DNA from 2 places in the Burkholderia arboris genome. Region 1 is predicted to be linked to the other one. Evidence: predicted binding sites of a transcription regulator. Region 1 holds the regulator's gene; the other holds the start of a gene.

Region 1 (3,313 bases):
AGCTGTAGCCGACCGGGTGCAGGAACGGCACCGTGTGCTTCGAGCGGCGCACCTCGATCGTGTCGTTCAGTTCGAGCGACGTGAACGACTGCATGTCGAAGTTCACGTTGACGTCGCGCCCGCCGACGATCTGGATCGCGATTTTCGAATCGTCGGGCAGCACGATCGGCCGGTTCGACAGCGCATGCGGCGCGATCGGCACGAGCACGATGCCCGCCAGCTGCGGGTGAAGAATCGGGCCGGCCGACGACAGCGCGTAGGCGGTCGAGCCGGTCGGCGTCGCGACGATCAGGCCGTCCGAACGCTGGTTGTACATGTACCGGCCGTCGACCGACGCGCGCAGCTCGACCATCCCGGAGAAGCCGCTGCGGTTCACGACGACGTCGTTGAACGCGATTGCGTGGTAGATCGGTTCGCCGTCGCGCATGATCCGCGCCTCGAGCAGCGCGCGCTCCTCGCGCTCGAACTTGCCGGCCAGCATCACGGGAACGAGCGCGTGCATGTCGGCCGCGGCGATGTCCGTGATGAAGCCGAGCCGCCCGTGGTTGATCCCGATCAGCGGTGTCCGGTACGGCGCAAGCTGGCGGCCGATGCCGAGCATCGTGCCGTCGCCGCCGAGCACCACCGCCACATCCGCTCGCGCCCCGATTTCGGCCGGGGTGAGCGCCGGGTAGCCGGTGATGCCGATTTCGCGCGCGGTATCGCCTTCGAACACGACCTCGAAGCCGAGCTTCGCGATGCTGGCAGCCAGCGTGGCGAGCGGCTCGGCGATGACGGGCGTGTTGCTCCGGCCGACGAGCGCGACAGTATTGAACTGATTACCGGTTTTCATGCCGGCATTACACCATAGCTCGTTGACGAAAAGAACCGGCTGTGCGCCGAAGGGGCCGGATCGGGCCGGCCCGCGCAACGGAGGGAGACGCCACTCGCCGCGGTCGCGCGGTTGCGCTAAAATTTTCCACCATGCTAGATCCTCGCGCACGAACCCTCCTGAAAACCCTGATCGAACGGTATATCGCCGACGGTCAGCCAGTCGGATCGCGCACGTTGTCCCGTTATTCCGGGCTCGAGCTGAGCCCGGCGACGATCCGCAACGTGATGTCCGACCTGGAGGAGCTCGGCCTCGTGTCGAGCCCGCACACGTCGGCCGGCCGCGTGCCGACGCCGCGCGGCTACCGGCTGTTCGTCGACACGATGCTGACGGTCGAGGCGCCGATCGACGCCGAAGCCGTCGCGCGGCAGGTGCAGAACACGCTGCAGGCCGGCGAGCCGCAGCAGCGGGTGGTCGCGGCCGCCGCGAGCGTGCTGTCGAACCTGTCGCAGTTCGCGGGCGTCGTGCTGACGCCGCGCCGCAGCCACGTGTTCAAGCAGATCGAGTTCATGCGCCTGTCCGACAAGCGCATCCTGCTGATCATCGTCACGCCCGAGGGCGACGTGCAGAACCGGATGCTCGCGACGCCGCGCGACTATTCGCCGTCGCAGCTGACCGAGGCGTCCAATTACATCAACGCGCATTTCGCCGGCCTGTCGTTCGACGAGGTGCGCCGCCGCCTGCGCGACGAGATCGACCAGCTGCGCGGCGACATGACCACGCTGATGCACGCGGCCGTGACGGCCAGTACCGAGGTGCCCGACACCGAGGACACCGTGCTGATTTCCGGCGAGCGCAACCTGCTCGAAGTGGCGGATCTGTCGTCCGACATGGCGCGGCTGCGCAAGCTGTTCGACGTGTTCGACCAAAAGACGGGCCTCCTGCAACTGCTCGACGTGTCGAGCCACGCCCAGGGCGTGCAGATCTTCATCGGCGGCGAATCGACGCTCGTGCCGATCGAGGAAATGAGCGTCGTCACCGCGCCTTACGAGGTGAACGGGCAGATCGTCGGCACGCTCGGCGTGATCGGCCCGACCCGCATGGCGTACAACCGCGTGATCCCGATCGTCGACATCACCGCGCGCCTGCTGTCGCTCACGCTGAGCCAGCAATAGGCTGCAATCGGCAGCCTGATCCCGCCCCGTCATCGTGTCGCAATGCCGCCCGCGCCGACAGTCGGCCGAACGGCACGGGGCGGCCCGCTATAATTGAGAGCCGTCCGGTCCCGTGCCCCGAGCACGTTCTTGCCCATGCGTTTCGATCTTGAGCCGCCTTCGAGCATCGCGGCTGCCCATCGCATCGGTGTGCTGCTGATCAATCTCGGCACGCCCGACGCGCCCACGCCGCGTGCGGTGCGGCGCTACCTCGCCGAATTCCTGTCGGATCCGCGCGTCGTCGAGATTCCGCAGGCCGTCTGGCAGGTGCTGCTGCGCACGCTGATCCTGCCGCTGCGCGGCCGCGCGTCCGCGAAGAAATACGCGGCCGTCTGGATGCCCGAGGGCTCGCCGCTGCGCGTGTACACCGAGCGCCAGACCGACAGCGTGCGGCACCTGCTCACGTCGAACGGCTATCACGTGACGGTCGACTACGCGATGCGCTACGGCAGCCCCAGCATTTCGCACGCACTCGCGCAGTTCAAGCGCGCGGGCGTCGAGCGCGTGCTGCTGATGCCGATGTATCCGCAATACTCGGCGTCGACCACGGCCACCGCCTTCGATGCCGCCTTCGACGCGCTCGCGCGCATGCGCAACCAGCCGGAAGTGCGCACGGTACGGCATTACGCCGACCATCCGGCCTATATCCATGCGCTGGCCGAGCAGGTGCGCCAGTACTGGGCGCAGCACGGCCGCCCCGATTTCGCGGCCGGCGACAAGCTCGTGCTGAGTTTCCACGGCGTGCCGAAGCGCACGCTCGACCTCGGCGACCCGTATCACGACCAGTGCCAGCAGACGGGCGCGTTGCTGATGGCCGCGCTCGGGCTGTCGACGACCGAATGCCGCGTGACGTTCCAGTCGCGCTTCGGCAAGGCCGAATGGCTGCAGCCGTACACCGCGCCGACGCTGCGCGAGTTCGGCGAGGCCGGCGTGCGGCGGGCCGACGTGTTCTGTCCTGGTTTCACGGCCGATTGCCTGGAGACGATCGAGGAGATCGGCATGGAAGTGCGCGACGCGTTCCTCGCCGGCGGCGGCAAGACGTTCCACCGCATTCCGTGCCTGAACGGCGCGCCCGCGTGGATCGGCGCGGTCGGCGAGATCGTCGCCGAGAATCTGCAGGGCTGGCCGGTCAAGGCCGCGCAGCCCGAAACGGTGAACTGAGATGAAACGACCCCCACGCTCACTTTGCTCGCTGCCCCCCGAGGGGACGGTCAGCCTCCTTGGGGCGGCCCGGCGGAGGCTGACATGAACTACCAGATTTCCACGGATCCCGGCGCAAAGCTGCGCA
Region 2 (3,313 bases), 150 kb from region 1:
CCGTGAAGGCCGACCCGGTACTGAGGACGTCGCACCGGCATTGACGCGCGATGCGGCGGGCCGGTCCCGCCGCCGCACACGCCGCGCCGCTTCGGGCGCGACGTTCCGGCCGCCCCGCGCGCATCAAACTCCTCGCGCCAAATAAAAAAAGACCCGCATCGCTGCGGGTCTTTTCTTTTGGCTGGAACGCGCATCGCTGCGCGCTCCGGACACCTCGACCGAAGTCGATTACATGTCCATGCCCATGCCGCCCATGCCGCCCGGCATGCCGCCCGGCATCGGTGCGTCTTCCTTCGGCAGTTCTGCGACAGCTGCGTCCGTCGTCAGCAGCAGGCCTGCAACCGACGCTGCGTTCTGCAGTGCGGTGCGCGTGACCTTGGTCGGGTCGACGACGCCGGCTTCAACCATGTCGACGTACTCGCCCGTTGCCGCGTTGTAGCCGTAGTTGCCCGTACCTGCAGCAACTGCCGCCACCACGACGCTGGCTTCTTCGCCGCCGTTCGTGACGATCTGGCGCAGCGGCTCTTCCATTGCACGCAGCACAATCTTGATGCCGGCGTTCTGGTCGGCGTTCGCGCCGGTCAGGGCCGCGATCGCGGTGCGAGCGCGGATCAGCGCAACGCCGCCACCTGCCACGATGCCTTCTTCCACAGCTGCGCGCGTTGCGTGCAGTGCGTCTTCGACACGTGCCTTCTTTTCCTTCATTTCGACTTCGGTCGCAGCACCGACCTTGATCACTGCAACGCCGCCGGCCAGCTTGGCCACGCGCTCTTGCAGCTTTTCACGGTCGTAGTCCGACGTCGCTTCTTCGATTTGCGCGCGCACTTGCTTCACACGTGCTTCGATGTTCACGGCTTCGCCTGCGCCGTCGATGATCGTCGTGTTTTCCTTGCCCACTTCGATGCGCTTCGCCTGGCCCAGTTCTGCCAGCGTTGCCTTCTCGAGCGTCAGGCCGGTTTCTTCGGCGATCACTTGGCCGCCCGTCAGGATCGCGATGTCTTCCAGCATCGCCTTGCGACGATCCCCGAAGCCAGGCGCCTTGACCGCAACGGTCTTCAGGATGCCGCGGATGTTGTTCACGACCAGCGTCGCGAGCGCTTCGCCTTCGATGTCTTCAGCGATGATCAGCAGCGGACGGCCAGCCTTCGCGACTTGCTCGAGCACCGGCAGCAGATCGCGGATGTTCGACACCTTCTTGTCGTGCAGCAGCACGAACGGGTTGTCGAGAACGGCGACTTGCTTTTCCGGGTTGTTGATGAAGTACGGCGACAGGTAGCCGCGGTCGAATTGCATGCCTTCGACGACGTCGAGTTCGTCGGCCAGCGACTTGCCGTCTTCGACGGTGATGACGCCTTCCTTGCCGACCTTGTCCATCGCTTCAGCGATGCGATCGCCGATCGACGTGTCGCTGTTCGCCGAGATCGAGCCGACCTGTGCGATTTCCTTGTTCGTCGTGCACGGCTTGCTGATCTTCTTCAGCTCTTCGACAGCCGCTGCGACTGCCTTGTCGATGCCGCGCTTCAGGTCCATCGGGTTCATGCCCGATGCGACGTACTTCATGCCTTCGCGAACGATCGATTGCGCGAGGACGGTTGCCGTCGTCGTGCCGTCGCCTGCGTTGTCGCTGGTCTTGGAAGCCACTTCCTTGACCATTTGCGCGCCCATGTTCTGGAGCTTGTCCTTCAGCTCGATTTCCTTCGCGACCGACACACCGTCCTTGGTGACCGTCGGGCCGCCGAAGCTGCGCTCGAGCACCACGTTGCGGCCCTTCGGACCCAGCGTGACCTTGACTGCGTTGGCGAGAATGTTCACGCCTTCGACCATCTTCGAACGGGCGGAATCGCCGAATACGACGTCTTTAGCTGCCATCTTCTAACTCCTTGAATTCTTGGGAATATGTACCGTCGGAGGACGCTTACTTGGCGTTGACCACGGCCATGATGTCTTCTTCGCGCATGACCAGCAGTTCGTTGCCGTCGACCTTGACGGTCTGGCCTGCGTACTTGCCGAACAGGACGCGATCGCCGACCTTCACGTCGAGTGCGATCGGGGCGCCCTTGTCGTCACGCTTGCCCGGGCCGATGGCCAGGACTTCGCCCTGGTCCGGCTTTTCAGCAGCGGCGTCGGGGATGACGATGCCCGAGGCGGTCTTGGTTTCCTGATCCAGGCGCTTGACGATCACGCGATCGTGCAAAGGACGAAGGTTCATATTCACTCCTCTCTTGACTGAGATTGAAGAACGCTTAGGGAATCTGCCCGGCAAATCGCCCGGCAGAGAATTGTTAGCACTCTCGTGCAGCGAGTGCTAATTATATGGACGGGTTTTGACAAATTCAAGAAGGGGAGCCGGACGAATTTTCAACGCGGCGCGGCAGCGGGAAAAACACGCGAAAATTACAAAAAACCCTTTCACAACAAAACCCTTACCTACGCTACCCGGCCCGGAAGACGGGCCCGCGCAGCCCGCGAATCTCATCCAGCCCCGTTTGGACACCGGGTAAGCACGGAGTTCCTGCCCCCACCGGCATCACGTCAAAAAACCTGCGCAGGCGCCGATTCCCTCCGCCGCAACGCGTCCGCTCCCCCCGCCCGGCGATCGTCGCGCCCCCTTGCCCGGCGTTCCATCGCTCCGCACCGAAGCATTCATTTGCATTACGCAGATATTTACGTTTTTCCTCCTGAAAAACCCCCGTCGGACCCCACCCGTAAGCCCGCCCATTACATTCAGTAATTTAGATGCGAATCATTCTCGTTTACATTGACTTTCCCATTTGACACTCCTACGATGCGCCGCGTTGCGCTCTTCTTCATGCCCGGGCCGATCGGTGCCGAGCGTCGGGACAGCGACCAACAAGCAGGACTCCAAATCAATTAGAACCCGGGATTTGATATGAAGGTTGCATCGTTCCATGGAGACCGCATCCGCGCCCGGATGCGCCCCGCCGCCTGTGCGGCCGCGTTCGCGTGCGCATCGTTCACGAGCAGCGCCGCATTCGCCGCCGCGCCGGTCGACGCGCAACCCGAAGCGCCCGAGGCCGATCTCGCGATCCAGGCGAAGCCGACCGACATGTGGACCGGCATCTGGACACGCCAGAGCCTGCTCGGCGACATGGGCGGCATCCGCCCGTGGCTCGGCAAGTACGGCGCGACGCTGCAGATCACCGAAACCAGCGAATACCTCGCGAACCTGCGCGGCGGCCTGAACCGCGGCGGCACGTACGACGGGCTGACGACGGCGACGCTGACGGTCGATACGCAAAAGGCGATCGGCCTGCCCGGCGGCACCTTCAACGTCAGCGCACTGCAGATCCAC

What was found. Region 1 encodes HrcA, which represses chaperone genes, less so after heat shock. Its sites were predicted from a motif close to TTAGCACTCNNNNNNNNNGAGTGCTAA; they were not measured.
Region 2: OHZ10_RS04220 (co-chaperone GroES) is a predicted target of HrcA. The motif match lies at 2,283-2,309, and genes of this name have one in related genera.

Annotation. Positions count from the first base shown of each region.
Region 1 covers NZ_CP109821.1:747,549-750,861, forward strand. The annotation lists gene OHZ10_RS03560 (NAD kinase) at 1-832, opposite strand, end outside; gene hrcA (heat-inducible transcriptional repressor HrcA) at 964-1,986, shown strand; gene hemH (ferrochelatase) at 2,122-3,186, shown strand; gene OHZ10_RS03575 (RNA-binding S4 domain-containing protein) at 3,271-3,313, shown strand, end outside.
Region 2 covers NZ_CP109821.1:898,292-901,604, reverse strand. The annotation lists gene OHZ10_RS04230 (hydroxymethylpyrimidine/phosphomethylpyrimidine kinase) at 1-44, shown strand, start outside; gene groL (chaperonin GroEL) at 229-1,869, opposite strand; gene OHZ10_RS04220 (co-chaperone GroES) at 1,916-2,209, opposite strand; gene OHZ10_RS04215 (carbohydrate porin) at 2,891-3,313, shown strand, end outside.